One region of the Priestia sp. TSO9 genome, then DNA from elsewhere that is predicted to be linked to it. Evidence: riboswitches for the same ligand, from Rfam matches in the RefSeq annotation. Region 1 holds a riboswitch; the other holds the start of a gene.
What was found. A riboswitch is a leader RNA that binds a small molecule or an ion and turns the genes downstream of it on or off. The one in region 1 is predicted to bind ZMP and ZTP.
Positions count from the first base shown of each region.

Region 2: another riboswitch for ZMP and ZTP. It lies ahead of LJC66_RS03825 (glutamate/serine transporter AimA); the one in region 1 lies ahead of LJC66_RS14560 (phosphoribosylaminoimidazolecarboxamide formyltransferase).

Region 1 is NZ_JAJEKD010000014.1:44,691-61,529, forward strand. It holds gene LJC66_RS14530 (esterase/lipase family protein) at 1-99, shown strand, start outside; gene LJC66_RS14535 (hypothetical protein) at 606-839, opposite strand; gene LJC66_RS14540 (hypothetical protein) at 975-1,376, opposite strand; gene LJC66_RS14545 (helix-turn-helix transcriptional regulator) at 1,376-1,582, opposite strand; gene LJC66_RS14550 (helix-turn-helix transcriptional regulator) at 1,913-2,140, shown strand; gene LJC66_RS14555 (DUF2178 domain-containing protein) at 2,142-2,492, shown strand; gene LJC66_RS14560 (phosphoribosylaminoimidazolecarboxamide formyltransferase) at 2,616-3,782, opposite strand; ZMP/ZTP riboswitch at 3,831-3,909, opposite strand; gene LJC66_RS14565 (ketoacyl-ACP synthase III) at 4,187-5,176, shown strand; gene coaD (pantetheine-phosphate adenylyltransferase) at 5,329-5,814, opposite strand; gene LJC66_RS14575 (UvrD-helicase domain-containing protein) at 6,155-7,660, opposite strand; gene LJC66_RS14580 (ATP-dependent nuclease) at 7,653-9,383, opposite strand; gene LJC66_RS14585 (Y-family DNA polymerase) at 9,935-11,200, shown strand; gene LJC66_RS14590 (YolD-like family protein) at 11,214-11,546, shown strand; gene LJC66_RS14595 (nuclear transport factor 2 family protein) at 11,851-12,321, opposite strand; gene nfsA (oxygen-insensitive NADPH nitroreductase) at 12,529-13,269, opposite strand; gene LJC66_RS14605 (winged helix-turn-helix transcriptional regulator) at 13,473-13,829, shown strand; gene LJC66_RS14610 (DUF8096 family protein) at 13,948-14,130, shown strand; gene LJC66_RS14615 (hypothetical protein) at 14,316-14,798, shown strand; gene ytvA (YtvA family blue-light photoreceptor) at 15,136-15,921, opposite strand; gene LJC66_RS14625 (DUF3243 domain-containing protein) at 16,235-16,552, opposite strand.
Region 2 is NZ_JAJEKD010000009.1:193,519-210,357, forward strand. It holds gene LJC66_RS03810 (sodium:solute symporter family protein) at 1-990, opposite strand, end outside; gene LJC66_RS03815 (DUF3311 domain-containing protein) at 990-1,193, opposite strand; gene LJC66_RS03820 (cupin domain-containing protein) at 1,571-2,170, opposite strand; ZMP/ZTP riboswitch at 2,556-2,634, shown strand; gene LJC66_RS03825 (glutamate/serine transporter AimA) at 2,690-4,285, shown strand; gene LJC66_RS03830 (DUF5105 domain-containing protein) at 4,468-5,514, shown strand; gene LJC66_RS03835 (acyl-CoA thioesterase) at 5,667-6,176, shown strand; gene ppc (phosphoenolpyruvate carboxylase) at 6,637-9,405, shown strand; gene LJC66_RS03845 (hypothetical protein) at 9,623-10,066, shown strand; gene LJC66_RS03850 (aromatic ring-hydroxylating dioxygenase subunit alpha) at 10,454-11,461, shown strand; gene LJC66_RS03855 (ABC transporter permease) at 11,493-12,248, opposite strand; gene LJC66_RS03860 (ABC transporter ATP-binding protein) at 12,245-12,982, opposite strand; gene LJC66_RS03865 (homocysteine synthase) at 13,080-14,387, opposite strand; gene yknW (YknW family membrane protein) at 14,725-15,411, shown strand; gene LJC66_RS03875 (efflux RND transporter periplasmic adaptor subunit) at 15,412-16,542, shown strand; gene LJC66_RS03880 (ABC transporter ATP-binding protein) at 16,539-16,839, shown strand, end outside.

The sequences.
Region 1 (16,839 bases):
CAACTTTACGGCATTGGACATATTGGATTGCTTTCAAATAGTCAGGTCAATGCATACATAAAAGAAGGACTAAATGGCGGGGGCCAAAATACAAACTAATTATTTTTAGATATGTAAGATACCCAAAGTTATTTACCATAATCAAAATTCTAGGAAACAAATAAAGAAAGCAGCCAATATAAAATTAGCTGCTTTCTTTATTTGTAGGTTTAGTTTTCATAAAAATTCCTGCTAATGCAATGAAAATAGCAGATACAAGTAATGCAGTTAACCCCTGCTTTAAAATAAAGCTAAAGACTATTACAGAAATTAAACTTAACAAAAACATTGATTTGACTAACATATTTCTCTTATTCATTTATAATCATCTCAATTCTTCGTACGGATAACATATAAAATTATTGGCGTTGCTCTCTTTGTCCAACGATCCAAGCTAAAACTAAAATAGAAGCTGTTACTACTAAAGCTGTAAACATAACTATATTCACCTCTTATTCCTTATAATTACATTTTAACACATTATAAAGAGGGAGAAATAAATGAATACGATACACAAAGCTAGTTAACATAATACCTCTTTATCGGTAGATAAAAGAAGCAGACCTTTAATTAAAGATCTGCTTCTTTACCTTAGCAAAAACTAAATATGTTCCCAATATAAGCACAATACCCAAACCGATAAAACTTAACCAATACACCCAAGGGTAACTATATGAAACTGTCGTAACTCCCGTGTTTCGATCTACTATGGTAGTCGTACTAGGAGTATAAATTGTATTAATAGTTAAGTACGTTAATAAAGCTTGAGCAATAAGAAATACACCTATTGCACGTTTCATAACCTTGCCTCCAAACTCATACATGTTTCTATGTACAGTTTAACATAAAGAGACTTAATTAATTGTTAGTTAACATAAAACCAATTACAGGAACTAAAAAGGCTAGAAATGTAATGTTTCTAGCCTTTTCAACCTTTACTTATATCGTCTTGCTGAAAAGAATTGAACAATCGGAAAGATAACTAATGACAGACATATAGCTGCAAATAAAGATATATTGCCGAAATCATTTCTTCTGACAAAAATAATGCGATCTGCTACCCATAAAACAAAGAGAGAGATTGTTAAGATATGATAACTTGTTTTGGCGCTTATAGTAGCAACCTTCTTACCCATTTCATCTTTTTGAACTTTTCTATCGAATCCCCAAGTAGCAAATTGAAATATGCTGGTTAAAACTACAACTATTCCTATAACACCAGTTACTCCTATACTATATCCATTTTTAAAATCTGCAATATACATCGTGATTAGAAAAAAAGCGAAGCTTAGCAAAACCACAATACCCAAAATATAATTTCTTTGCACATTCTTCATTACGAATTCCTCCCACTTTGATATAAAAATAATTCATCCACACTTACTTCTAAGTTTTCTGCTAGCTGAAATGCTAAAGCTAAGCTTGGATCATATTTGTTATTCTCGATAGCATTAATTGTTTGCCTAGATACTTCACAAGCTTTAGCTAAATCCTCTTGAGAGAGCTTTTTAAATTTCCTAAGTTCTTTGATCCGATTATCCATACTTATCAACCTACCTCTAAAATGTAAAAGACTTTTTACATTTATAGTATATGGTAATATTTTCATTATGTCAAATATCTTTTACAAAACATCTAAGTTTCTATGTATATCGCACATAGATTTAGTTAACATAATATTTCTTATAGAAAGTAAGAAATAATCCATATTTTTGAATGAAATAGAAAAAGGGTTCGATTCTTAGCGATGAATCGAACCCTTTTTAATATACTAATATGTATAATAATATTTATCTTTTGTATAAGTTTACTTTACCTTTATATAAGTTTGTTGTATTATTTGTTTGTAGTCAAAAAAAGGAAGGTGATTACATTGAAAGAAAAAAATGGTGACTACGTTGAAAATAAAGTGTATGAGCACCGAGTTTTAAAAAGAATGTCTCAAAAAGAATTGGCTGACGCTGTAGGAGTATCTAAACAAACCATATATGTAATGGAGAAAAATAATTATTCTCCTTCTCTCGTTTTAGCTTATCGAATAGCTGATTTTTTTGGCGTAGATGTTAACGATATTTTTAATTATGTGAGAGGAAGTGACTGAAATGATAACTGACAAAATAGAAAATGCCATTTTTTATCCTTTGAAAGTCTGGACAGAACAATCAAATAGTAACTGGAATATGCTTATTGGTATTGGGTTTTTATCGCTTATAATTGCAATAATTTTGGTATACGTATTTCAAAAAAAATTGGGTATGAGTGTATCTGACGAAAGAACAAACCAAATAAATTTAAAAAGTGCCCTTATCATGTTATGTGGAATCATTTTGTGCGACCTCATTTTCCCAAAAGAGTATATGTGGCAAATTTTCTTCTTATTTAAATATTCCCTTGCATTCATTGCTTCAGGTATATATCTTGCTGTTCGATATAAAAAGGATTTCTTAAACTAAAGAACTTTGTACACGATATTCAGAATTAGTTAACATATTGTGCCTTATCGGAAACAGTATAAAAGAGCCAGTCCCTTTATGAGATCTTGGCTCTTTTGGTTTGATTATATATTAATTCATAGCTTAATGATGGAATACACGTATACCTGAATGTGCCATGATCATTCCATATTCATTTGCTGCCTCTGTAACTTGTTCATCTCGTAAAGAATTGCCTGTTTGAACCACATATTTAACACCACTCTGAGCCGCACGATCGATATTATCACGAAACGGTAAAAAGGCATCAGATGCATAAGAAACGTCTTTTAATCTTTTTAACCATTCTTGTTTTTCACTTTTACTTAGCCTAGCAGGGATCTCTTTAAAACACTGTTTCCATTGTTCATTTTCTACTTCAGTAATATCATCATTCAACCATCCATCAATTGCATTATTCACTTCTACACGAGAAATGCCTTCTCTGAACTTCATATTAAGTGCTCTTGGATGTTGTCTTAACCACCATTTATCAGCTTTTTCAGCTGCCAACCTCGTACAATGAATACGGGACTGCTGTCCGGCACCAATCCCAATTGTTTGGCCATCTAAGGCGAAACAAATAGAGTTTGATTGTGTATATTTTAATGTAATAAGAGCGACAAGAAGGTCCCTTTTTGCATTATCAGGAATATCAGATTGAGTCGTAACAATATGATTAAAAACTTCCTTTCCAATCTGTATATTATTTCTTTGTTGTTCTAGAGTAATGCCAAATACCGTTCTTTTTTCAATTGGATCAGGCACATAGTTTGGGTCAATCTCTAAAATTAGATATTTTCCTTTCTTTTTCTGTTTCAAAATCTCTAATGCTTCTTGGGTGTAGCTTGGTGCAACAATCATATCAGAAACCTCTGTTTTGAGGAGAGTAGCTACAGTTACATCTACTTCATCACTAAAAGCAGCACAATCTCCAAATGAAGACATCCTATCTGTCCCACGCGCTCTTGCATAAGCAATCGCTAAAGGAGACAGGTCTAGGCCTTCAACAAAATAGGATTCAGTAAGTGTCTCATTTAGTGGAGAGTACACAGCTGCACCTGCTGGACTTACGTGTTTAAAAGATGCAGCTGCAGGTTGATCAGTAGCCTGTCGAAGCTCCCGAACAAGTTGAAAAGCGTTTAATGCATCTAGAAAGTTAATATAACTCGCTTCTCCATTTAAGATTTTAATAGGCGTGTTCTCAGCATTCTGAACGTTAGCTTTACTTTGATTTGGATTCATCCCGTATCGTAAACCAATTTCTTTCACTTGAAAATCTCCTTTCCAAATAAAAAAAGTATTTGAACTCATGTTCAAATACTTTGCCCAGGCGTACGGCCGTTATCTATGTGCTTCCTCATGGTTCTCCATGTTTACGCCAGTAACACATAGTCTGTTTTATAAGAAAATTTTACATAATAAAAGTAATTTTAACAATACCTTTATCCAAATTTTTCTTTTTTAATTATATATCATACACAAATTTAATTTACACAACAGGTATTATAATAAGAAAAAACCCTTTAAAATCAATAGTTTTAAAGGGTTTTTATTTTTATTATTAGGTCTAAATAAACCAAATTTACATTTTTTTCATATAATTTCATTGACTTTATTAGTACCTAATACTAATATCTATTTATATATCTTAGTAATAAAAAAGGGTGAATATAATGAAATCAACTGCACGTATTACAGCAATAGGTACATACGTACCAGAAAAAAGACTTACAAATGACGATTTAGAACGAATTGTAGATACTAACGACGAATGGATCGTGAAACGAACTGGCATGAGGGAAAGAAGAATTGCCGATGAAAATGAATATTCTTCTGACCTAGCTATTAAAGCAATTGAAAACTTAGTGGAGCAGTATCAAAAAGAGTTAAAGGATGTAGGGTGTATCGTTGTCTCCACTACAACACCCGACTATGCATTTCCAAGCGTGGGAGCCCAAATACAAGATTACTTTGATATTCCTACAACTGGGGCGCTAGACTTTAATGCTACCTGTGCGGGCTTTACATATGGATTACACATGGCAAACGCCTTTATTACATCTGGACTTCATCATAAAGTTTTAGTCGTAACTGCAGAAACGTTATCGAAGGTTACAGATTACACGGATCGTACTACGTGTGTTCTATTTGGGGATGGGGCTGCAGCTGTTTTGGTCGAAAGTGATGCAGAGCGCCCAAGTTTTATTGCTACGCATATTGGTACAAATGGAAAGGGAGGTAAACATGTATACCGCACCAATTTATCTACTACCATGCATGGACAACCTTTGAGTTCAAGTGGCAAGATGGTGCAAAACGGAAGGGAAGTATATAAGTGGGCATCTCGGACAATTCCTTTAGGTATGGCTGAATTGCTAGAACAAGCAAATCTACAAAAGAGTGAAGTAAATTGGTTCGTTCCACACAGTGCCAATTTACGAATGGTTGAGTCTATATGTGAAAGATCAGATTTTCCAGTTGAGAAGACATTAACTAGTGTCGAGTACATGGGAAACACTTCTTCCGTTTCCATTCCTCTAGCACTACAAATAGGGATAAACGAAGGGAAATTAAAAGATGGAGACGTTCTCTTACTCTACGGATTCGGAGGAGGACTTACCCACGCAGGTCATATTATTAAATGGGATTTAGGTAAGGATTAAATAATCTAAACAAAGATGATCCGCATGACAACACAAAAAGATCCTACATTATTTTGATGTAGGATCTTTTCATTTACTTCTATAAATAGAGTATGTTCATAAAAGCATAGAAAAGCACCCTTACTCCAAGATAATATGTGCGTGTACATTATTTATCCCTGGTAACATGGAACTTTCAATAAAAGTGCTTTTTCAACGTGCTCTGGAATATAACTGCTTAACCTTCCCCCATTAGAATAGATTTCCTTTACCATACTTGAACTAAGAAAAGAATATTTTTCTTCTGAGTGAATAAAGAATGTTTCAGCTTCTTTATATAGATTTTTATTTGTTAGCGCCATCTGGGCTTCATATCCATAATCAGTCACGGTTCTCAAGCCTTTGATAATCGCTCTATAATTGTGTTCTTTCATATAATCTACAAGTAATCCTTCAAATGTATCAACTTTGACTTTTTTATTATCTTTAAATGATTGTTCAATTAGCTGTCTTCTCTCTTCGGTAGAAAATAAATATTGTTTCTTAGAATTCACCAAACCAGCCACTAAAATTTCATCAAAAAATTCACTAGCTCTATTTATAATATCAATATGTCCATTTGTAATTGGATCAAAGCTTCCTGGATATATAGCCTTCATTTAATCACCTCACTTCTTACTACTAACTATTTCGAAAAGCATTTGGTAATCTTTTCATTTTGTTAGCAATAATAACTACTTTAACATCTTGTAATAGATTTGAATATGTTGTCCGTAAAAGTATACCTTTACGGACTTTGAGTATGTATAAAAAATTTATCGATTTTTACGTTCGTTTAAATTAAAAAAGAATTTACGAACGTATTCCAAAATACATACACTTTTACGAACGTTTTTAATGAAATAAGAGGGAATTATAAATTATGAATAAAAAGCCTTTGTTAAAAAAACAAAGGCGTTCATTGTTATTGGGCTTAGTATTTTAAGTAGCTTTTAAAAATTATATTACCTTTATTACTTTTTCTATAGAATCTAGATTACATAAACTCCTTAGTTGTTGCAAATGATTTATATACCTGGTGTCGTCTAATATAACAATCATTTTTTCTTCTCCTCTTGTGGTAGCTACATAGTGTTCATTTACATCCCGATTCCAATAGATTTTATAATCGGAAGCGAATAATATAACTTGTTTAAATTCCAGCCCTTTTGAAGAATGCACCGTCATAATTTTATGATTATGAGTACTACCATCAAATGCAATATCATAGTCTGAAACCCTGATTACTTCTATAAATGATTGTAATTCATTAATATCCATAGGAATATTTAACTTATAAAACAAGTCTGTTAATACCCTTGTTATTTGCTCTTCTTCAATATCCTGCTCTTTAAGGACTTTTATTATATCATTAATTTCTTTTACATCGGCTGAACTGTACTCGCCTGCTAATTCACTTATAACATCATATATTGAATAACGATCGTTCTTAGCATACTTTGCAAGTTCTATAAGTAACACAACGTTTCTCGTGCCATTATCTAAGGGGGTTCTTGGTATATAGGTGAAATTATAGCCATGTTCATTTAATTCGTTTAGTATTGTTTGTGCCTGATTATTTGTTCTAACTAAAATAGCTAGCTCTTCTTCAATATTTAGTAAATTTTCGCCAGAAGTTAAATTGTCTAAAATGTCACTTATAGGCCCCGAATCGCTAATTCCAATGACATTTTCGACACATTCTCTCTCAGAAAATAAGTGTCTTGTTTCTTCGTAGAATAAGTTAGAATAGTTTTGAATGTCTGAACAACAACGAAAATTATTAGTTAGTGAATAAACATTAAAATCATTTGGATTAATAATCAAACCTTTGAAATATTCCGGGTCTGCTCCCCTCCAAATATAAATAGATTGTTTAGGATCTCCAACAATGAACAGTTTTATTTTTAGTTCATCTTTTAGATACATAAATAATTGATGCATATCCTTATCACAATCTTGATATTCATCAATAAATACTTTGAAAAATTTTGCGCATAAATATTGTCTTGCTGCCTTAGAGCTTTTTAAGATTCTAAGAGCCAGCTGAAATTTAAAATTTTTTTTATTATCATTAAACGCACTTAAAATATTCTGATTCCTTAGTATGCTTAATCCTTCTTCACTTGTGTCAAATTTACTTTTTGAATATTCTACATCAAAATTATCATTATAGCTACTGCCTAATGCATCTCTTATAAATGGTCTAATTATTTCTTGTTCTACAAAACTATCATTAGTACCAACAAAACTTCCTATTGCTTTTCCGCCAAGGCGATCCTTAATTTCCTTAGCCGCCTTCTTAGTAAAAGTAATTGCAGCAATTTTATAATGAGTTGTATTATTTGTTAAATCCCAATTCATTTTTCTTACTAAAATAGATGTCTTTCCAGATCCTGCACCAGCTGAGATTAGAACATTTTCAATATCTTCGATAATTTCCTCTCGACTTTTTTCATCAGTCATGGTTGACCAACTCCTTTAGGCAACAAAATTGATCACTGTTAAAAATTTTCTCGCAATCTTGAGCATCTAAACCATTAGTTAATTCGACCATATTATAAAGCTTACTTGTTTGTAAGTAATCTATAGGAGTAGTTGTTTCTAAAACCGATTGCATCTTTTCTGCAATAACAATGTTCAAGTCATGTTCTAAATCTATTCTAGATAAGTATATGTTACTAGCTTCCAACTCCATTACAATATCTTTTGATTTTCCATAGATTTCTAACTTTGTTTCATTAAGTATTCTCTTTTTATCTTTCTTACTAATGTTATCAGCAAGAGTAATTTCTATTGGAGCTAAACTATCTTTTTCCAGTAACTTCAAACATCTGTTAAATCCAATAAGGTCATAAGTAGAACTTGAACCTCTTTTTGCTTTTAAGTCGTTATCTGTTTTAATTAAGGTTTTAATTTCCAAACTGTTCAGAGTCTCAGTATATTGTGAGAAACTAATTCCATCTACTTCTAGTAAGTATCCGCCGTCTAATTCATATTCAGGGTGGGTTTCTTCTAATATTTTTTCAAATAGAACTTTTTCAGAGGGACCTTCAATCAATAAAACTCTCTCTGCAAATAGTGCAGCTGATAGGGATTTATTAAGTTTCCTTTTAACATTTTTGTAGTTAGAATCAACTTTGTACATATGTGAAGAACAGGTCACTCTGTCCTTTGAAAATACTCTTATTAGTCTAGTATTATCCATTTCATATAACAATTCAGGGGAATGGGTCGACAAGAAAAAGTAATTATACGTAGGTTGTTGAAATAATTGCTTTGATAGTGCAATTTGCATGGATCTATGCAAACTATTCTCAGGTTCTTCAATTAAAAAGATTATAATTTTATCTGAATTTTTCCTTTTAGTTATGTAGTTAAGGATGGAATAAGAAAGTAATTTTCTTCTGCCATCACCGGATGTAGGATAATAGTTATCATCACCATCTTTTTTGATGTAAGGAATAACATCTGAAAAAAATCCTTTAATAGACATCTCCGATTTAATTTCAATAGAAATGTTTTCATTTTTTAAAGATTTATATTCAGTCGTTATTTCTTCTTGAAATCCCTTTATTATATTCATTGTGCCTATCTTATCATTCAATTGATCGGTTATCCCTTTAATTTCACCTATAATGCCTATGTCATTTTCATCACTATGAGATTCATCAAATATTATTTTCTTATTTTTATGAAATAGTTGATCTAAGTCAATCAGTGGATTTATATAAACTACTTTGAAAACATTATCTAATATATAAGAAGTTCCTCTGGCTGGAATATCTATAAGATTTTCCAAATCTACTCCCCATTTTAAAATAGCTTCACCATATACTTCCCTTTCATCAAATTCAGATTCCAATTTTATATAAAAAATATCTGAAGACTCTGAAGTTCTCGCTCCTTTGACTTGGGCCACAAGTTTTTTTGTATCTTCACTAGTTTCATAGTCTGACAGATCCAATTCAAGTGTTATTTCTATTTTTTGTGTTATATCATTTTTGTGAAAATCCGACATTACAAACTTTTGTTGTCTCACTTCTCTATCCAGTAAATATCTTACTGCGTATAAAAAGTTTGTTTTTCCAACGTCATTCATTCCGAATAATACATTTTTATTGTCTAATTCAATTTCTACATCTTTAAAATTTCTAAAATGTTTGATATGTAGCTTCTTAAAATTCATCGTAATTTCATCCCCTTAGCTATGCTATCTATCTTATAAGTAATTATACATCTTTAAATGGAATTTTTTAATTATCATTGTAACTTTATTACTAATTAGTTTTTATTTTCAAATGAGCTTGAAGGGTTATTACCTCTTCAGTCTTCCTTTTCTTTTTAATATCGTGTCTTAATATAAAAATCCTCATTTCAAAAAAATTTAACTTTTTATAAAATCTTTTTAGTTTTTAATATTTCATTTCACTATTACTTGTATAGAGGAAAAAATCGTCTGTAGCATCCTCTAAAAATTTAAGAATGAGAGATGATTTAATGAATTTATTTTGGTTTAGTGCCTTAATTGGTGTTATTGGTAATGCTCTTTATCATGTAATTCGAAGTTCTTTTCTTATTAAAAAAGAAAGAAAAAGCATAAAAGTAAAAAGATAATTTGTATTCCAGTTCCAATAGGATAGCAATAATCGGGAAAAGGGATGATATTCCACTGGATAAAGAACATTTGTTCGTATATAATATACAGAACAAATGTTCTTTTAATTGAGGAGTTCTTTTATGGATTATGGGCAGCTACCAAACAGAATCATTATTTGTATCGACATGAAATCGTTTTTTGCCTCAGTTTCCTCTGTCATACGGGGGTTAGATCCATTGAAAACAAGGCTTGCGGTGGTAGGAGATATCAAAAGGTCAGGATCAGTTGTGTTAGCTGCCACACCTTTATTAAAGAAAGAAGGGATCAAAACAGGAAGTCGCCTTTTCGACATTCCTAAAAGGAAAGATATCCATGTGGTGAATCCATCCATGGAGAGATATATCAAAGCTTCCAACTATATTTCAAGTTTGGTGTTACAGTATGTGGCTCCTGAAGACTTTCATGCGTATAGCATTGATGAGTTGTTTATTGATGCGACTGCTTCTTTGCATTTATTTGCTCGAACACCAGAGGAGCTAGCTCATCGAATACTTAATGAAATCTATCGCAAAACAAGACTGACAGCTACCGCAGGAATCGGTCCGAATCTCTTACTAGCTAAAGTCAGCTTAGATCATGAAGCAAAGCATAGCCCAACAGGAGTTGCTTATTGGCGATATGAGGATATTCCCTTTAAGTTATGGTCGATTCATCCAATGAAAGATTTCTGGGGGATCTCGTCAGCTACAGAAAGACGATTAAACCGTTTAGGCATCTATACCATAAAAGAACTCGCTCTTTCTTCGAAAGAGATGTTACAAAAAGAATTTGGCATCATGGGAGAGGAACTTCACCAACATGCGAATGGGATTGATTTTAGTCGCATTTCCGATGTGTACATTCCTAGCTCTCGTTCCTTTGGAAAAAGTCAGATTCTCTTTCAAGATTATACAAGCCGAAAAGAAGTGGAATTATTGCTATTGGAGCTATTGGACGATGTTTGTTTTCGTCTACGCATGCATCAAGTGGTGGCTCAAACGATCCATTTATCCATTGGCTACAGCAAACAAACAGGTGGAGGCTTCTCCAGACAAAAGAAAATGGGGAGAGCTTCGAACTTAAGCCAAGATATCTTTCCGTATTGTTTAACCATCTTACATACCTATGATAGTGGAATGCCAATTCGCTCCATTGGGATCTCCTTATCAAACACAAGCATTCAAGAAGAGGAGCAAATGAGTTTATTCGAGGACATTGATCAGCGTGAAAGAGCCCATGCGCTTGCTAAAACGATTGATGAAATCCGGATGCGTTATGGAAAGAATAGTTTGCTGCGAGCTTCCAGTCACCTCGAGCATTCAACCGTTCGTTATCGAAATGGCTTACTTGGAGGCCACAAAGCGTAAGGAGGACAGAAACATGGAACATAGAGGAATGAAGAAATGGCGCCCTTTTGCTACAATGCCAGAGCAATACATAGGGTTAAAAGAAGTCATAAGCAAGCAACTAGAGGTAGCTCAACCTGTTTTAACAGAAGAGCAAATGGAACAGATGAATTTCACCTTAATTGAAGCCTTACATACAAATAAACAAGTGTACCTTACATATTATAAGAGAGGCCAATGCATAACAGATACAGGATTCATTCAGTTTGTTGATTCCCTAGGGGATCTCTTTATTTTCATCGATGAAGTATTTGAATTAAAAAATAAAATGAGGTTAAGTGAGCTGATTGATGTTCATTTCACATAAAATAATTTTACCTTTACTATTTGTGGTAATCTAATAAGAGGCAACTCGAAAAGAGTGATCGACCTGGAAGAAACGAAGGAGCAAGAAATCAATCTTGATAAAGTGTATGACTATACTGACATTCCGGATAAGGTTTTATCAAGACTAAAATTCAAATAATATAGATAAATAAGGGGTTCTTACATATTATATATGTAAGAACCCCTTATTCAACAAACGCCCCCAATAGTTAAATAGGAAAAGGGACGCTTAATCCACAATTGTGCCTGATTGTTGAATATCATTTATAGAAGTATTCTTTCTTCTATTTCATTATTTTTACATTATCCCTACCCCAATGAGCCAATACTTCAATTATTTTACCTGATTCATCAAATGTCATGACGTCAATAATATCTATAGTAATTTCTTGTCCCCCAACGTCCATCCACAGTTTGAATGCCATAGCTGCTTGATTCCCATACGATGTACTAATTGGAGATATTAATTCTGCTTTTTTCGGAATAAATTGCACATCTTCATCTTCAAGATCTTTCTCTGTAAATCCATTGCTAATTGTTAAAGCTTTTGTACCAAATGGATCTTCAAGCGTGTAATTATCTGCAAACAAATTATGTGTACCCTCATGATAGTTTTTATTAATCATATCAATATAGCTTTGCATAGCCTTTCTCATATGTTCTGGTGTAGGCGCGCCTGTAGGGATATTTGATGTCTCTTTATTCTGCGTAATATCTTTTAGAACTTCTTTCCAACTGATTTCTTTCAAATTCATTTTTTAAAAATCTCCTTTATAATATATTGGTTTAAACAGTTATCTTGTAAGAGTGTCAAAACCTCTTACGTAACCTATTTTCAAAACGTAACTCTTCTATAAATAAATCAAATGAGAAATTAGGCTGTTTCATTTTTCATCTATAAACTTGCTCACAATTCCATATGATTTTAGAGAGTTGGGAGCATTAAGTGAATGGTAAACAATTTATTTTTTAGCAAAACCTTGTTTATTTAAATATTCAAGCATGAAGGGCTGTTGGCTTCTTTCAAGATGATCCTCAATATGATCTTTCCATCCCTTTACTTTCTTCACTGTGAAAGGTGCGCTAACAGGACGATCTTGGTAATATTCACGCATCTGTTGGTCATAAGTTGCTAATTTTTCTTCATCTAGTGATTGGTACTGATTATCAAACATGACCATTGATTGAGGCAAACGTGGTTTTAGTCCAGGTTTCTCTCCAGCTGGATGTCCTATGCATAGACCCACTAAAGGAACCACATGCTTTGGTAAATTTAATACCTCAGTTAATTCTGCAATATTAAGTCTTACTCCACCGATATAGACACCACCTAATCCCATTGATTCAGCTGCCGTTAAAGCATTTTGAGCCATGAGCCCAGCATCGAATGAACCTATTAAAAGGTATTCAATATAATCGAGGTCTACCTTGGGAGCAATTTGATGATTTCGGTTAAAATCTGCACAAAAAATCCAAAACTCTGCTGCTTCTTCAATATAAGGTTGATGACCAGAGAGTTGCGTCACTTTTTTTCGAAGAGCTGGATCCGTAATTCTAATGATAGAAACAGCCTGTAGAAGGCTGAAAGACGAAGTTTGATTAGCTGCCTTAAAGATTACATCCCGTTGCTCCTCTGTCAGTGGTTGATTTGTATAAGAACGAATGGATGTATGGTTACAAAGTAATTCAACTGTATTATTCATGTTAGTATTACTCCTTTTTTCTTACATATTTGATTCAAGACTAATTTTGTCCTATTTATCAAGTCACGTTGGAACTATTGGTGAAAACTAAGTATACTTGCATAGACTATAATAAAATCATTACTCTAATTTATGAAGAGGGCAATTTAAATTGCCGTAGTACACTTTTTTGTACTTATGGGTAGAGAAGAGAGGTATAAGGGATGACGAAAATTTGTAAAGGTGGATTTGAAAGAGAGTTTATAAGAGAACAAAGAGAAATGTATGGTATTGCTTATACACAAAACATACTCTCTGGACGTTGGAAGTATTTAATCCTTTGGTTTTTAAAAAATAAAGAACGTCGCTATAGTGAAATTAAATCCTTTTTGTCTGATATCTCTCAAGGTTCGCTTACAAAGCAACTTCGAGAGTTAGAAACAGATGGTATAATTAACCGTGAAGTTTACCCAGAGGTTCCTCCACGCGTGGAATATTCATTAACATCAAAAGGAAAGGCATTGATTCCTATTATTGATCTAATGGAGGAATTCGGAAAAGAATTTGGAGAAAAAGAATAAAAACCTAAAAAAATCATGCTAAACGTTCTTCCGTATACTTATGACTTTGTTCTGCGAAATCTAGCATCACATATATGATAAGTCAGGATGTCTTGCATGGTGGAGGTCAAGATGGATTATGGAAAACAACGAAGATAAATATGCAAACCTTGATTTAAATAAAATTTATGAGTATGCCGATCTGCCGGATAAAGTTAGTGGAAGGTGCGATCACTGCAATTCATCTTACTTCAAAAGTTCTGTAAAAGATGGCGTTTTCTTACGTGAATGCAGGGAATGTGGCATGAAGAAGAGTATCTAATCATAAAGAGCTATATAGTAAAAAGAGAAGGCTTTACCCTTCTCTTTTTTTATTTAACGGTATCTTAGCTCATTTTACACCTATGTCTTAAAAAACGTTATTATTGCTCCTACTGATTTTAATGGAAATTTCGCATTAGCATTTAGTGGTCAACTAAAGATACATTAATAACAAGGAGTATGAATATGGAATACATAGTTGATATATTAGAAACTAAAAAAACCTCTCTAAGCGATGAAAATCAAGAACTGTTAAAGAAATTGATACGAAAAATAAAATCATTTTCTACTACCCCACTCAATCGCAAACATTGTTTACATATGGCTCCATTTGCTGCTTCTAAAGGGATAACAGAAGTTGTAATTAATACTATACAACCGTACGATCTGAGATTGCTTGGCGACAGTTGCTTTCGTGGCTACGATAGCATTGGATATCACTATTGCATCGCATTACTTGCTTGCAGAGTTGCATTAAACGAGGTAGATGAATTAGAAGTTGTAACAGTGCTTGAACATGAAGTTGAGAAAAAATTGAAAGAACATGAACTGGTAGCCTCTAGAGGTGGAGAAAACTATCATGTAATGCTTCGTATTTTTAAGTGTTTTAAAAAAGATACAGATAGGTTAAATCATTTGATGATACGACTACAAGATCACAGGGATTGAGATGCAAAAGCATGTCATTTGCTTTAGTCTACAAAATATTAGGATAGAGATTGTGAAGGTACCGTTTTCTAGTGCTGCCTCCACGGTATTTAGAAAGGTGAAGGGGTAGCTAACCAAGTGCAAAGAAGAAGAACAGAAACTGAATAGATAAAGTAAATAACTCCTAAACTAGTAAGTTTAGGAGTTATCTATCCATGTCATAGACAAAAGGTTGTTGAGTCCCTTTTAAAAAAATATGATTATATTCCCCCAACAATGACTGATTTTTTGTTTTTCAAGAAAGTCACAAACTGCAACAAACGCAATGCAACATGCTCTCTAGTTTTGAACAACACTTCTATTTTTCTTTCTTTTCAATAAAAACTAATGCATTCTTCACATGAGTAAACGTTGTTAAGTCATCAAAAGTAACATACAAATCACCCATTTTCCTGGCTAACAAAGGCGTGATTCCGGTAATCATCACTTCAGTTCCTGTTAGACTAATTAAACGATTTAAGTTATAAATACACGAAACAGTATAGGTATCAATTTCTAGTAGTCCAGAAAAATCAACAATAAAGTAGTCATCTTTTGATTCTTCAATATACGTCGATACTTTTTCCATCAACATGTCGTAACGTTGTTCATTTAACACGCCAATAATCGGTAAAATTGAAACGCCATCCTTCAATGGTACAATAGGGGTAGACATCTGTGTCATTTGTTCGTGATAATCAATAATAAGGTCTCCTTGCTTTACCTTTTCTGTTATATCTTTTTGGACACCCACAAAGTACAGTTTACTTTCCATCCATAAAGGATCAATATATAATTCATTCCAAAAGGGACGGTTGTCTTTCGTATAATTTAAAATTTGAACAGTGATTGATGAGCGTGCGGTAACAGCTTGTTTCATTTCCTTAACTGTGGTGGGGTTCGTTTGTTTACCTTGTAGAAAACGACAGTTTTTCCCCAGGATTTCTTCTATATCGTATCCCGTTAAGTCTAAAAATCCTTTATTTGCATAGATAATGGGGTTATCAGGCAAAGATGGATCCGTTATAATCAGACCAGCACGTGTATAATCAAGAGCTTTCTGAATAAATTGTAGTTCATTTATAGGATCTTTATATAGGACCATTACATGCTCCCCCTTATTTTCTTTATTCTTGATATAAAGTATATCAGTGAATGAATAATATACTATTATAAGTGTGCAGATACATATGTAATTCTATAACTCTGGGTTTACCGATACGAACGTGTAATACAATCATGTCCTGTCGGGAGGACGTATACAGCCTACCTTCTACTAAACGTCATTTACTTTCAAGCACATTTTTAGATTTTTATTGTGTAAGCAACGGATAATACATAAATAAAAAAGGAAGAATGAATTATTCATTCTTCCTTTAATAAATCATGTATTGTTAGTTTTCATTACGTAATTTGAATTATTCTTTAACCAATTTAACAAGCATATGAGCTAGATGATGTTTCTCCTCTTCATTCCCAACTTTCCATAACTGATGTAACAAGTATTGCTCTTCATTTTGTGGTTCTTCATGTTTAGCAAGATAATCAGCTATTTTTTTAGCACCTAGAGTTAATTGGTCATCATTTAAGCCTAGTTTCTCACCTTTTGTGACCTTATCTCCTAAGTATGTTTTAAATTCATTAAAACTAGAAAGAATGTTTTCCTTCTTCTCTTGGCTCATCTCATTTAATTTATTATCTACTTTATGTTCAACAGTCCCTGTATTAGTGTTCATTTTTTATTCTCCTCCTATTTAGATAGTAATGTTCTTACAAGGTGGATTCCCTAGTAGCAAGTATGTAAACATTTAATGATACTTGAATGTGCTCTAGAGAAATTTAGTGCTTTTAATCCCGCCACACTTATTAGTCTGGTGTGCAATTTCAATAAAAATAGACTGAATAAAAGATGTCTTCATATGTTGTGCAAAGACATGCTATAGAGCTGAAAGAAAAGGAAAAGAAGAAGCTATAAAATTAATGACCATTAGAATAATCCGAGAAGGTATAACGAGCAGCATAA
Region 2 (16,839 bases), on a different contig from region 1:
CGTTGCATAAGCTAAGCCTTGGCCAATGCCGCCATATGAATATTGAATCAAGGTTAATAATGCTAATCTAGGATCCGTTGTATCTTGAGGTAATACTTGATAAGCAATAAACCCTAAGAAGATGACTAGAATTAAAACAATATTGTAAAGAGGTAAGAAGACAGCATTTTTACGAAGCGAATCTGCACTTTTAGCAGTGAAAACACCTGTAGCAGCGTGAGCCCACATGAATAAAGCTAAAGCAGATACGAGTGATGCTGTAATAAACCATGGAATGCCTTTAGGTCCTTGTGTTGGGATCGTTAATAGCTGAGGTGCATCCTTTGCAACATTGTCGATCATGTTGCCCCAGCTTCCAAAATGCATAATTGGCAGAGAAACAACCATAAATAACATAATGGCCCATACTAAAATATCTTTAATAATTGCCGTATATGTGGGACCTTTAATTCCGCTGAAAAAGGTATAAAGAGCCACAAGAAAGAATGAAAGAATAACGACTGCTTTTACGTTAATGTAGCCAGTTCCTGCAACGCGAAGGGTATCTTGAATACCGCTAAGCTGAAGATCAATATATGGAATGAGCATCAATACACCTACTATAGCAATTAAAGAGGAGAGAAATTTACTGCTAAAACGTTCTCTGGCATAATCAGCAAGCGTAGTAAGTTTGTGCTTTTTAGCAACAGTCCAAAGCTTTGGAAGAAAAAAGTATGAAATTAAAAAGGCTAAAACAGAGTAAGGGATGGCAAAAAATGCGATGCTTCCTCCCTGATAAGCTGTACTTGTAAGACCTAGGAATGTATAAGCAGTATATAAATCTGCTCCTACTAAAAGCCAGACGAGCAGGCTTCCAAAACGTCTTCCACCTACAGCCCACTCTTCAACTGAGCTTCTAGATGATTTGTCACGTCCTGCTATAAAGCCAATCGCGATAACAACAAGAACAATTGCTGATGTGATTAAAAGTGCCGTTAAATTTCCTTGCATTATTCAATGTCCCCCCAAGATTTTTGTAAACGATAAATAATAAATGTACACACAGGCGTTAAGAAGACCCATAAAAATAACCATAAATGCAAAAGAGGTAATCCAAAAATAATTGGATGAATGTTATTTACAAAAGGTAAAACAGCGAATTGAGCAATAAATGGAATGATGAATAAAATAAAAATTATGAATTTTCTGTTCAATTTTACTCCTCCTATTAAAAATTTATCTAACAATGTTCACTATGATAGCAAGTCTGACATGGTAAAGCAATAAGTTTTTTGAAAATTTCGTTATAATCTATGAAAATTTTTTTAGAAAAACAAAAAAGAGCTTGTGATGAGAGTATATTTGAAATGATTATGAAAGAAAAAAAGGGGAATAATCTAAGCGAAGCTGCTCTTGAAGCAAAAAAAGCACGAAAAAGAAGAAATTTAGTTTTGACCGGGAAGTTTTTGTTATTTCGCTGAGATAAAGTATATTGCTATTGCATCATAAGAAAAGAATTTGTATGTTCAAATAGAGATTCATGGAAAGAATAAAACAGAGCAAATAAAAAAACTAGACAATAAGTGCTTGTCTAGTTCCACCACTCTGTCAATGGTCCTTTGTCGCCATAAACAGGATCTGTTGTAGGAATAGGTACTTGTGCAATTTCATCAAATACGTGAGGGCGATCAGTTTGTTTTCCTGTTCGTAAATTGTAATCCATGCCCTCTGGATAAGCTCCAACCACTTTAAAATCAGCAGTTGACTGCAGACGCATATGCCCTGTTCCTGCAGGAAGTACGAGCACATCGCCAGCGTGCACCACGATATTTTCCCCCATATGTCCACCTAGTTTTAAACGTGCAGATCCGCTAATTACGCCTAGTGCTTCATGGGAATTGCTGTGGTAATGGTGAAAATCATGTATGCCACCTACCCAGCTGTTTTTCCAGTTGTGAGAATTAAAAATGCTCTCCACTTTCTCTTTCTTACTAATAAATACGTGTTCATACAATAAAACTGGAAGACGAGGGTGATTTGGAATGGTTCCGTCGTCATCAAAATAAAGAACTTTTACATTTGCATAATTCATAAGCATCCCTCTAACAATCTTTTTTCGTAATTTTCCCTGTTTTTTGCTTGCGTAAACAGAGAAGTTTGCTCGAAGTACTTCATTTGTTGCGAAGTGCATGATATGTAGGTTTTAACGTTTTCCTAAAAGAAGTCTCCCACTTCAAGCGTAGCTAAGTGGTGGACAGTTCACTTTAGTATCTTTTCTTCATATTGTATATAAGTAAAGGGTCTAGTGCAAGAATTCTATGGATATATAGCTGCTAATTCTTATTATGTAAATGAATACTATATATTAGTATAATCTTTAGAAGGTAATCTACTCGTGGAGTAAAAGAATCAAACAACAAGAAAAGATAGGATTTTAGTTATTTTTGTAATTAAAAAGAGGTTTTTAGAAGTTTTATTCGGAATTTTACGAATAATTTATTATTTTTATAAAAGTAATGTAAACATTTTTGTGTATTGAGTAATAGAAATGAATGTTATATACTGATAAAAAATATATTCCTATATGTGACTGGCGCAACATGGATGACCATGGGGGAGCATATAGCGTATAAGCCGCGCGCCTGGGCAAACACTTGAGAAATTTTCGCAAGTGTTTTTTTATTTTCCTAGGGAAGAGGAGTAGATTTGGATGAGCAATATGCAAAGGAAGATGGGAACATTTGCTTTAACCATGACAGGCATAGGTTCGATTATCGGTTCAGGGTGGCTGTTTGGAGCATGGAAAGCAGCTCAAATTGCGGGACCCGCGGCTATTTTTTCATGGGTTATTGGAATGGTGGTTATTTTGACCATTGCTCTATCATATGCTGAACTGGGCGCGATGTTTCCACAAGCAGGGGGGATGGTTAAATATCCTCAGTATTCACACGGATCATTTATTGGTTTTTTGGCTGCTTGGGCTAACTGGATTTCAATCGCTTCAACGATAACAGTGGAGGCTATTGCATCTGTGCAATATATGAGTACTTGGCCGTGGAAATGGGCTCGCTGGACTCACGAATTAGTAGATAATGGAATTTTGACGTCCAAGGGGTTGGCAGTTGCGTCTTTGTTATTATTCGTTTACTTTTTTATGAACTATTGGACGGTAAATCTCTTTGCTAAAGCAAACTCATTTATTACGATTGTTAAATTAATTATTCCTGGTTTAACGGCAGGGGCTTTATTTTTTGCTGGTTTTCATAGTGGAAACTTTTCAAGTGAGCATGGGGTTGCCCCTTATGGGTGGGCCAGTGTTTTAACGGCAGTGGCAACATCAGGTATTGTGTTTGCATTTAATGGGTTTCAAAGTCCTGTAAATATGGCAGGAGAAGCAAAATCACCTAATAAATCGATTCCGGTAGCTGTAATTGGTTCAATTTTTATTGCAGGAATTGTATACATTATATTGCAAATTGTTTTTATCGGAGCAGTAAGTCCGTCATCAATTGCTGATGGATGGAATCATTTGAATTTTAATTCTCCTTTTGCTGATTTAGCGATTGCGCTTGGAATTAACTGGCTAACAATTGTGTTATACGCAGACGCATTTGTTTCTCCTTCCGGCACAGGTGCTACATATACGGCAACTACTTCTAGAATGTTATACGGGATGCAGCAAAATGGATATTTGCCAAAGATATTTGGTACTCTTCATCCACTTTACAATGTCCCGCGCTCAGCTATGTGGCTAAATTTAGCAGCTTGCTTTTTGTTTCTCTTTTTATTTAGAGGATGGGGTGTCTTAGCAGAAGTGATCTCAGTAGCGACGCTTATCTCTTATATTATGGGTCCTGTAGCGCTTATAACATTAAGAAAAACGGCTTCACACTTTTACCGTCCATTTTATTTAAAAGGGGCATCAGTTATTGCGCCATGCGGCTTCGTTTTTGCTTCCTTGACGCTTTACTGGGCAAGGTGGCCACTTACAGGTGAAGTGATCTTTATTATGGCAATTGGCCTGCCTGTTTATTTTTATTACCAAGCGAAAAATAAATGGGTGGGCTTTAAAAAAGAATTTTTAACCGGGGCTTGGATGCTTATCTATTTAGCGTGCATGATTTTTATTTCCTACATAGGAAGCGAAAAATTCGGAGGCAAAAATATTTTGCCTTTCGGATGGGATATGCTAGTGATTGCTTGCGTATCATTAGCTTTTTATTACTGGGGAATTAAAAGTGGCAAAGCTAACCGATATATGAAAGAAGCTGAACAAATCAATCAAGAAAATTTTAAATCTAAATAAAAAAATACGAGCCCGTGCTCGTGTTTTTTTATTTAGGTGAGTGGAGAGTTTAGACTTAGTTTTTATCAAAATATTGTAAAAAATATAGATTTTAAGGTTTAAGTATTTATACAGAGGGAACCTTTATTTGGGATAAAGTTCTAAAAAAACAAAATAAAGGGGATTAGGCAGCTGTGAAAAAAATGAATGTTTTGGCTTTAGCTTTTGTACTTATGCTAGTATTAGCGGCTTGCAACAGTTCTAAGGAAACGGGAGGGTCCACTTCGGCTAAAAATAAGGCGATTGAAGTATCTATTGACAGCGCTTCTTACATTTTAGTAGATAGTGATGAAGGAGATACAAGTGAAGAAAAAGGGCTGTTGAAAGTTGATTTAAAAGTGAAAAATGTCTCCAAAAACAGTATATCTTTATCGGATTATGACGGTGTTTATTTGTACGAAGGAGATGAACAGCTGTCTCCAAAAACGGGAGTGAACAGTCGTGAGCTCGGACTAGAAAGCAGTGCATCTGACAAAATTGGTGCTGGAAAGCAAAAAAATTTAACGTTTGTCTTTGAAGTCAAAAAAGATAACAAGTACAAAATTGGGCTTCAGCCAAAATCATCTGATTATGATGAAGAAATTGACGAAGTGACATTAACACTGGATACAAAGAAATACGCGAAAAGCTATAATAAGCTGCAAGACCCAGAAAAAGCTCTGCAAGCTTATACAGAAGTCCTTTACTTAAATAAAGAAAACGTAGACTATGATAAATATGTAACAGCAGATAAAACAGCTGTTATAGAAGAACAGAAAAAAGCGTTTAACGAAGAATTAAAAGGTGCGTTTTCTAATAGTTTAACCGACAAAGCAAAAAAAGACTTTTTTAACATGTATAAAGATGTTTTAAAAGAAAAAGCAAGTGTAAAAACAAATGTGATTGCGAATGCAAATAATAAAGCAGTAGTAGAGGTGGAGTACACTACTCTTAATTTATCAGACTTGTATTCATACGTATCGCAGCTTAAGCGAGCATATACAGATGAAACGAAAGATTACGATACAGAACACTCTGAAGAGTTTGCGGCTTCTCATTTCAAAGATATTGTAAATGAATTAGAAACGAAAGAAGGAAGTCGTCCCCTACGAATTTTTATGGTGAAAGAAGATGGGAAATGGACTGTAAAGTCAAGTGACCTATACAGTGATTCTTTAGGTAAAACGTTTGGATCAAGCTATATTCGATAGACAAAAAAAGAGAAGAATTTTTCTTCTCTTTTTTGTTTTCTGTAAATAAATCAACGAGTTTTTTGTAAAGCTAAATTTATCAAAATATGCTAGTATAGGTTCATTCATTCTTTTATTCTTATTATGATAGGCATCAATGGAGGTTCTTACTAATGAAAGCAAATTATTGTAAAGATACAAAGGCTGTTCGAACGAGCCGCATTTTTCCTAATGATATTAATAATCACAATACGTTATTTGGTGGAAAGTTAATGAGTGATATTGATATGATTGCGTCCATTTCAGCTTATCGTCACAGTCGTACAGAGTGTGTAACAGCTTCAGCAGACTCTATTCATTTTCTGCACCCTATTACGCCTCAGGATTCTGTATGTTTGGAGTCATACGTATCATGGACAGGTCGTTCATCCATGGAAGTGTTTGTGAAAGTGATTAAAGAAAATTTAAAAACCGGGGAGCGTCAAATTGCAGCCACATCATTTTTAACTTTTGTGGCAATGGATGATGATGGAAAGCCTCGTGCAGTACCGGAGCTTATTCCAGAAACAGAAGAAGAAAAATACCTGTTTCAAACGGGGGCAGATCGTGCTGCCACGCGTAAACAAGTGCGTAAAAAAAGCAATGAGCTGGCATCGGTATTGGATTTAGGACAACCTTGGTAGCATAAAAGAGAGGCCGAGACAAAAGTGTTTTAGCTCAAATGAAAAACGAACCACTGATCAACGTGTTTGATTAGTGGTTCGTTTTTTTTGTTATGGTGAACGTAGGTTTCATCTGTTTCGTTCCTTCTAGCAGTTGATTGGAGAGCAAGACGAAGACTACGGGGGAAAAGCGAAAGAGACAAGGAGGCTCATCGACCGCCCGCAGAAAGCAAAGTCTTGCACAGTAATCCACTGCGGTGTCACAAGCGGTTCAGCTTATGTATCCCATTTGTTCGTCTTTAGATTGGATTCATTTAGTTATGTCTTAACCTCTTTTTATATTTGATGAATCTCCTCTCCTGAACGAGAGGAGGAAATAAAATTATATGAAATTTATTTTCGTTCATGGTAATATGAATTTAATATAATTTTCTAAAAAGTTTAAAAAGTACAACATTTATAAAGAAAGGTGTCGTGTCTAATGGTAACAGTAGAAGCAGCAGAAAGACAAAACAGCAGCACTGCCCTGCGCCGTGATGTAAAATTTCTTGGTCAATTGTTAGGGAAAGTTCTGGTTCACCAAGGTGGAGAAGAACTGCTCAACAAAGTAGAAAAAATACGCGAAGTAGCAAAATCACTTAGAGAAAACAAAGATGAAGTTATCTATAAAGAAATAAAAAATGAAATCGTTACTCTTGAACAGCCGATGCGCGAGCAGGTTATTCGGGCATTTGCAGTTTATTTTCATTTAGTTAATATTGCAGAGCAAAATCATCGAATTCGTCGCAGACGGGAATATCAGCAGCAAGAAGATTCTATTATGCAGCCGGGCTCATTGGAAAGTGCCGTTGTTTCGCTTAAAAATAATGGCGTGGCGCCAGACGTAATTGCTAACTTGCTTCAAACTTTATCTCTAGAGCTCATCATCACTGCTCATCCAACAGAAGCCACTAGACGAAGTGTTCTTGATATTCATAAACGAATGGCTGAGCTTCTGAAAAATTTGGATAATCCAACGTTAACAAAACGCGAACGTACGGAAATTGAAGAAAGACTGTTTAGCGAAGTGTTGATTTTATGGCAAACAAATGAACTGCGAGATCGCAAGCCAACCGTAATGGATGAAGTATCGAATGGATTATATTATTTTGATGAAACGTTATTTGAAGTGCTTCCTCAACTTCATCAGGAGTTGGAAAATTCATTGCAGGAGAATTACCCCCAAGAAAATTGGAAGGTGCCTAATATTCTTCGATTTGGTTCATGGATTGGCGGAGACCGGGATGGAAATCCAAACGTAACTCCCAAAGTAACGTGGCAAACGCTTGTCAAACAAAGAAAGTTAGCTATTCGTAAATATAAAGAGTCGCTTACTCAATTGAGACAAAGGTTAAGTCAGTCTACAAAAAGAGTCGCAGTTTCAGATAATCTTCTTGATTCTATTAATCAAGAAATATCTCTGCTGCCTGAGAAAAAGCGATGGAGAATCAAACACGAAGTGTATCGCTGCAAGCTTACGATTATGCTTCATAAATTAAATTTAGTTGGAGAGTCGGAAGCGGGTTATCAAAGGTCGGAAGAACTTCTACATGATTTATTTCTAATCAAAGACAGTTTGCAAAAGCACCAGCCTCAGGATTATCAGTTAAAAAGCTTATGTAAATTAATTCGCCAAGTTGAGCTGTTTGGTTTTCATTTAGCAACGCTTGATATCCGTAATCACAGCGGGGAACATGAAGCGGCAATCAAAGAAATTTTCCATGCGGTTTCTTTAGCTGAAGATTATTCAGCGTTAACAGAAGAGAAAAAAGTTGAGCTGTTAGGGAAAGTTCTTCAAGACCCAAGACCTGTGCTATCGTTTGTAGAGAATTACTCTAAAGAAACGCAGCAAGTAATTGAAGTATTTAATATGATACATCGAGCACATAAAGAATTTGGAGAAAGATCTATTGAAGTCTACTTAATCAGCATGACGCAGTCTGCAAGTGATTTGTTAGAAGTCATGGTACTTGCCAAAGAAGCGGGTATTTATCGCCTTCATGCAGATGGCCGCATTGAAAGTAAGTTAAATATAGCTCCGCTGCTTGAAACGATTGATGATCTCACAGCGGGTCCTAAAATTATGGAACAGCTATTTCAATTAGATTTTTATCGTGAGCACTTAAGGAAACAGCAGGATTTGCAAGAAATTATGCTTGGCTACTCAGATGGAAGTAAAGACGGAGGAACGCTTACTGCTAATTGGAAGCTATATAAAGCGCAGCAGGAAATTCACGATATGGCGAGGAAGTATCAAGTTCGTCTGAAGTTTTTCCATGGCCGAGGCGGCTCACTAGGCCGAGGAGGTGGACCGTTAAACCGAAGCATTTTATCTCAGCCTGTTGAGACGCTAGGAGACGGCGTGAAAATTACAGAGCAAGGAGAAGTTCTTTCTTCTAGATACGCTTTATATGACATTGCCTACCGAAGCCTTGAACAAGCGGTCTCAGCTCTTCTTACAGCGGCAGCAAATGTTTCTCAAGAAGCTGAACAATGTGATATTCGTACACATGAATGGGAAGAAACAATGGACGAGATTTCAACTGCTTCTTTACGTAAGTATCAAGAGCTTGTTTTCAAAGATCCAGACTTTTTAACGTATTTTAAACAAGCTACACCTCTTCCTGAGCTGGGAGCTTTAAATATTGGGTCACGTCCAATGAGTCGAAAAGGAAGTGATCGCTTTGAAGATTTGCGAGCAATTCCGTGGGTATTTGCATGGACGCAAAGCAGACAGCTGCTTCCAGCCTGGTACGCTGCAGGTACGGGCTTACAGCATTTAGTAGAGAAGTCCGGAGATATACAGCTTCTTCAGCAAATGTATAAAGAATGGCCATTTTTCCGCTCGACCGTCGATAATCTGCAAATGGCCTTAACAAAAGCAGATTTAATGGCAGCAAAAGAATACACGGAAATGGTACAAGACCCGGCTATTTCAGAGCGGATTTTTACCGCCATTAAAAAAGAGTATAATCTCACAAAAGAAATGATTCTTCAAATCACAGGTCAAAAAGAATTAATGGATCATCTTCCTACGATTAAAGAATCTATTAAATTACGAAATCCGTATGTGGACCCTCTAACATTCTTACAAGTTAAGGTCATTTCCAAGCTGCGTGAAGATGAGGCTGGAACGTTAAATGAAGAACTTTTAAAAGAAGCGTTATTAACGATTAACGGCATTGCAGCAGGGTTGCGTAATACAGGTTGATGCTACCAAAAGACACCTCAAGAAAATAAAAGAGGTGTCTTTTGTCTATTTTTCTCACATAAAGAACTGCCTGTCAGTTCCCTCTCTTTTAAAGAGAACTTCCGCCTGTTAAATAGGCACTGAGAAAAATCAATGATAGAATAGAAAAAAGATGGAAATATTCTACAACTGAATGCGAGTGATGGGGGAACTAGATTGAATATGGAGGACGAGGACAATGGTAAAAAATTCGCAAATCTTCATTGAAGCTGACTCCGAGAATTCTGTATTTATTGGACTGGAATTTTGTGAGTATACACAAAAAATGAATCCTACTTGTTTGTCCAAACAGCATATAAATGTGTTTATTCATCCGGAAGAACTCACCGTGGAATTTAAGAAAACAAAAAGTGATAGAACTATCGATGATTTTCATCTCATGCATATCGTTCCGGTTCATTGCTTTAATTATTTATTATGTTCGATTTCGCAAGGTATTGTTACAGATGTTCAGCTGAAAGCGGTTGGTCATCAAGGAGAAACGTTGTTTGAAGAAAGTCTTACATTGAAGTTTCATGAAAAAGCGACGGATTATGAAGAAACCCTCTCATTTTTCAAACATTTAAATCAAGAAATACAAAAGCAGACGAAAAAATATACAGCCAGTTATATGAGCTCATAATAAAGCAAGCTGCGGTTTTTAAAACCGCAGCTTTTATTCGTTTAACCGAAAAAATCATGTTAGAGGTGCTTACAAATCAAGAGATTTTTCAGTGGGAAATTGATAAAGTAAAACTAAGAGAAATCAGTGGACAGAAAAGCTTTTAGCGGCTGGCCGCTCTTTATTCAATATATAAGGGTTTAAGTATTTAAAAAATAGCGATGAACACGTATTGTCATTGTAGATGAAGTGCTAAGGTCGCTCTATCTGCAATCATGTAGAATCTTCGCGCGCTTATAGTCTGTTTTACGGAACGAAAAAGCTGCGGAATTAGAAGCACTCCTTCTATTTCTGCGGTTTTTTTTATAAACAAGAAATAAATTTACTTATTGTACGGAGGCGATGCAGATGATTAAAGATTTAGTATTGGCTAAGGAATGGCTGCCTGCAGCTTATTCACATGATTTAACAGATCAGCCCTTGCAAGTAACGATTTTAGAAGAGCGAGTTGTGCTTTTTCGCACATCTAATGCCATTAAAGCATTTAAAGATTTGTGCATCCATCGCGGTGCAGCGTTATCTCTTGGAAAAGTGGTAGATGATTGCATTGTATGCCCTTATCACGGATGGAAATACGATGATGCCGGGGCTTGTGTCAAAATTCCTCAACAGCCGCCGGGAAGAGCTATTCCTTCAAAAGCAAAAGCACAGGTATATGACTGCGTTGAAAAGTACGGAATTATATGGGTGAAGATGAATAGAGAGGCGGGTGATACTCCTCTTCCCTTGTATGGCGAACATCTTAACTCCGGATTCAAAACGGTTTGCGCCAACCCTCATACTCTGCAGGCAGCAGCTCCTCGTGTCGTAGAAAACTTTCTAGATGTAAGCCATTTGGCTTTTGTTCACGAAGGAAGCCTTGGACACTCTGACTACGCCGAAATTCCTGATTATAAGGTGCATTGGAAAGATAACCGATACGTTTCTGATGAAATCGCTGTGTACGCAGATGCAGATGGTACGGGTAACTTTGCGACTATTTATTATACCTTTGAAATTCTTCGTCCTACTGTTGCAAGATTGAAAAAAGTGAACTATGAAACGGGTGAAATCTTTTCAATGCTGTTTGCGGTTTTACCTGAAGAGGAAAGAAAGTCCACGGTGTTTGCGCTAGTTTCTAGAAACTATTCGTTTGATGCACCTGATCAATATTTCCGCGATTTTCAGCAGCTTATTATTGAACAAGATACCAGTATTGTGGAAAGTCAAAAACCAGAAGAGCTGCCGCTTGACTTACAAGCAGAGCTTCATTTGAATCCGGACCGATTGAGTATTGCCTATAGAAGATGGCTAGGTGATTTAGGAGTGACCTTTGGAAGTGACGTAGGATCAAGATTAAAAAAAGCTGCTCAATAAAAAAAGAAGAAAGGAGTCTCCCTTCTTCTTTTTATGTATGCTCACGGATAAGCTGCTGATAGCTATTAAAAAGGGTAGGGTATGTTAATCGGCTTAAGATGACGCAGGAAAGCGTAGCAGACGCTAGAATAGTAAAAACGATAAGCAGCTGGAATTTGACAGCTTGTATCGGATCTGCCCCTCCAATAATCTGGCCTGTCATCATACCCGGAAGCTGAACAAGTCCAATTGTTTTTTGGCTTTCTACCGTAGGAATCATGCTAGCTTTGATTGCGGCGTTTAAAATACTATGAATAGCTTGTTTAGGAGTACCCCCAAGCGCCAGAATTAATTGAATCTCCTCTCTTCTTCGACTTACTTCAGCATCTAACCGATTTAAAAATAAATTAGCCAAAATCATCGAATTTCCAATAATCATACCGCTGACAGGAATGACGTAGCGCGGAGTAGCAGGGATAATATGTAGACCGAGCATAACGCTTTGGGTCAGGATTTCTACAATAAAAAGAGTGACAAATACACGGAAAAAAGCTTTAAATCCCTGCTTTTTTTTCTTTACAACGTTTTGAGAAGCGACTGTGAGCATAAGGAATAAAATGAGAATCATAAAAACAGGATGATTTGCGTCAAAAATAAACGATAAAACATATCCGATCACTAACAGCTGAACGGCTGCTCGAATACTGGCAATGATAATATCTTTTTCGAGTCCGATACGAAAAGATTTTGATAAAAAAAGAGCAATAAAAACAAAAACAATTGTAAAAATCAGTGAAAGTGAACTCATAGAAAGGCTCCTTCAATAAATTGTTTTGTTTCAGCTTTTACAGGAGCATGAAAAAAGGTCTCCGTCTTCGCTTTTTCTACAATCACTCCGTTCATTAAAAGCCAGACTTCCTCTCCTAAACGTTTCGCTTGATCTAAATTATGGGTAACCCAAATAATCGTTTTATTCTGCTCTTTATGTAAATGAGAAATAAGCTGCTCAATTTCATGAGCAGAAGTGGCATCCAAAGCAGAAGTGATTTCGTCTAAAAGTAAAAGGTCAGATCCGTTGGACAGCGTGCGGGCTAATGATAACCTTTGTCTTTGACCACCGGATAAATCTCTGGCATCCTGGTCTAACAAGTCAGGGGAAAGACCGGTTAAGGCACAGAGTTCTTCAGGCATAATATCCTGTTTGCCGTGCAGTTTTTGAACAAGCATCATATTATCTCGCACTGTTCCATCAATAACAGGAGCTGATTGAAAAGCAATGCCCACTTTTTTTCGCAAATCAGAAATAATCCATTTGCTAATGTCTTTACCATATACTTCAATACTTCCTTCATCAGGTGCAGAAAGTAGATTGCACATGGAAAGAAGGGTGCTTTTTCCGGATCCTGATGGTCCTACCATCATGACGAGCGAGCCTTGCATCACTGTACCCGATATGCCTTTTAAAACACTATGTTCTTTATCTTTAAATGTTTTATGAACGTCTGTAAATGTAATAGCAGGTATTGAATTGAACGTGTTCATAGTAGCTCCTTTTTCATTCGTTTTGTTTATTGTAGCATAAGCGAAAGTATAAAAAGTTATTGGGCGATATAAAAAAAGCTGTGAAAAATCACAGCTTTTAAACAGTTGTATTCACTTTTTGGCTGGCTTTTAAGGCATAATCTAAATCTTCAAGAAGGTCGTCGATTGCTTCTGTTCCAACCGATAGACGAATGAGTTCTGGCGTTACGCCGGAAGCTTTTTGTTCATCTTCAGATAGCTGTTGATGAGTGGTGCTTGCCGGGTGAATAATGAGTGACTTCGAGTCGCCGATATTGGCTAAATGAGAAAATAACTGAACGGAATCAATTAACTTAGCCGCAGCGTTTTTTCCTCCCCTTACACCAAAGGTTAAAATGGCTCCTTGTCCTTTAGGTAAGTATTTTTTTGCCAATGAATAGGAAGGGTGAGAAGGAAGCCCCGCATAATGTACCCAGTCTACTAATTCATGCTGCTCTAAAAATTTCGCTACCTTTAATGCGTTTTCGCTGTGACGCTCTAATCGCAGATGGAGTGTTTCTACCCCTTGAAGGAGTAAAAAGGAATTAAAAGGTGATAAAGCAGCGCCAATATCTCGTAAAAGCTGAACGCGCGCTTTTGTAATATAAGCAGCTTCACCGGCAGCTTCTGTGTATACAAGGCCATGGTAACTTGGATCTGGAGTTGTTAAGTCTGGAAATTTCCCGCTCGCTTCCCAATCAAATTTTCCACTGTCTACGATAACACCCCCAATTGCTGTTCCATGCCCTCCAAGAAACTTAGTAGCAGAATGAACGACAATATCTGCTCCGAAATCGATGGGACGAAGAAGGTAAGGGCTTGGAACCGTATTATCAATAATAAGAGGAACTCCATGTTCGTGGGCAATGTCTGCAACTGCTTCGATGTCTAGCACATTTCCCTGCGGGTTTCCAACGGATTCAGCATAAATTGCCTTTGTTTTGGAAGTGATTGCACTTCTAAAATTTTCTGGATTATCGGCGTTTACAAATTTGACAGTAATGCCCAGTTTAGGAAGCGTAGACGAAAAGAGGTTATATGTTCCCCCATATAAACTGCTTGCTGATACAATTTCATCTCCTGCGGAAGCGATATTCAAAATGGAAAAGGTAGTAGCTGACTGACCTGAAGCTACTCCTAGAGCACCTACTCCGCCTTCTAACTCAGCAATTCGCTGTTCAAAAACGTCCGTAGTAGGGTTTACAATTCGAGTGTAGATGTAGCCTTGTTCACTTAAATTAAATAAAGATGCAGCATGCTCCGTATCTTTAAATCCAAATGAGCTTGTTTGATAAATAGGTACCGCACGCGAAAAAGTAGTCGGGTCAAGCTGTTGGCCAGAATGGATGGCTTGTGTTTCAGGACGAAATGGTTTCTTAGCAGACATTGAAACTCCTCCTTAGATATAAAACTTATAAAAAACATAGGAATAATAAACTTTAATCATAATATACGGATTCTATTAAATGATGTCAAATAATAATTAGAATATTTAGAAATTATAAGTAAGATTAATACTTTCATTCAGACATCTCTTTAATTTCTAAAAATACCATAAAAAATATAAAATGTAAGAAAAATGTAAATTAATTTGTATAATTATGTTAGAATATTAGGTGTTTGAGAGTTTCTTAGAAAGAGTCGATTTTGCTAGAAAACTTTAAAAAACAGCAAAAGACGGGTCTTAAGAGCTAATAACGAAACAAAATAAAAGGAGTTTGATTATGAGCACAGAAGTTAACGTATCTTCGGAAGTCCAAGAGAAAGGAAAGCCCTCTATTTTTGGTTTTATTACGAGTCCGGTTGTACAGTTTGAGAAAATGAAAAGTAATCCGATCATTTGGGGACCTCTTTTACTTATCCTCATCTTAACAGCTGCAACAACGATTCTAGCCGTCTATACCCCTCAGGCACAAGAGGCGCTGCAACAGCAAAAAGAAGCTGGCATTGAAGTGAATTCAACATTTAGTATGATTGGCGGAGCAGTTGGAGGAGTGATTGCAGTAGTTGCTACACTGGCATTCACAAGTTTGATTCTGTTTTTAATTGCAAAGTTAGGAACTGGAAAAACAACGTACCGCCAAATGTTTAGTTTGAATTTGTTTGTTACGTTCATCACAACAATCGGTCAGCTAATTAATACGGGAGTCGCTGCACTAGCACACACTTCAGCGAATGTGACTTCGTTAAATGGAATGGTTGATGCTAAAGGTGCTATGGGAGGAGTATTTAATTCCATTGAAATCTTTTCTATTTGGGGACTTATTCTGACAGCAGTAGGATTACAAAAAGTGGCGAATGTATCAAAGGCTGCTTCTATTATTACAGTGATTATTTTATTCATCTTAGGAGCGGCTATTTCAGGAGTTGGAGGAGCTGCTTCAGAAGCGCTTAAAGGAGCAGGGTTGTAAATGAAAAAAGGAATAATTATTACAGCTGTAGCAGTTGTTATTGTTGCGGTTATTGGAATTAACGTATATCGTGCACAAAGTGTAAGTGGGAAAGCAATCAATGTTCGCGTAGCAAATATAAAGGAAAAAAAGTTAAGAAATACAGTTATGGTTCCCGGTACGTTAAAGCTTGCTGATGAGCAATATGTCTATTTTGATGCTGAAAAAGGCGAGGTTGAACGATTTCACGTAACAGAAGGATCTCGTGTACAGCAGGGAACCTCTCTTGTAACATACGAAAGCGATACGCTTGATTTAGAGCAAGAACAAAACAAGCTGGAAAAAAAATCCAGTCGGCTGCAAATTGACTCAGTAAGCAAACAGCTTTCTAATTTAAATAAAAAACAAAAAGAATTGGAAAAAGAAATGAGTAAGCAAGAAGCGAGAGATCAAATCGATACAGAACGTACGCAGCTCAATCTCGATTTAGAAACGGCTAAAATTGATTTAGAACGAAACAAACTAGAAGCCAAATCAATTGCTAAAAAAGAACGTAATTTAGACGTAGCGAGTGATATTAATGGGACGGTGCTAGAAGTAGATAAAGAAGCGGTTAATAACACAAGTGACGTTCAAAAACCGCTTATACATATTGGTAATACCGATGAATACTTAGCTACTGGTGTGCTGTCTGAGTACGATGCATTAAAAATTAAAACCGGTCAAGCTGTCAAAATTACATCAGATGTGCTGCCTGATAAAGAATGGGCAGGGAGCGTTAAACAAATTGACTATCTACCTCAGCAGCAGGCATCAGCAGAAGCGGGCAATGATGGGGCTAATCAATATCCAGTTGAAGTAAAAGTAGATGACCAGGATATCACGATGATTAAGCCGGGATTTAAGCTGCTGCTTGAAATTGAAACAAGCAGTAAAAACGCTTCATCTTTGCCGATAAAAGCAGTTGTAAATGAAGACGGTGAAAAATATGTATATGTGGTGAAAGATAAAAAGGCGGTTCGTAAGAAAGTAAAGATTGGAGAAACAACAAATAAATTTATTGAAATCAAAAGCGGCGTATCTTCTAAAGACAAAGTCATTACAAATCCTACAAAGAACTTAACTGATGGTGCGGAAGTGACTGTTCAATGATTGAGCTTGTGAATATTCATAAAAGTTATCATCTTGGCAAAGAGGAAGTGCCAATTTTAAAAGATATTAATTTGAAGATTTATGACGGTGAATTTGTTGCGATTATGGGACCTTCTGGCTCAGGTAAATCAACGCTAATGAACATTATCGGATGTTTAGACCGTTCGTCGTCGGGGTCCTATTTATTAAATGAACAAGAAATCTCCACTTATAGTGATGAGCAGCTTGCAAAAGTAAGAAATATTCATATCGGTTTTGTTTTTCAGCAATTTCAGCTGTTGCCGCGTTTAACAGCGG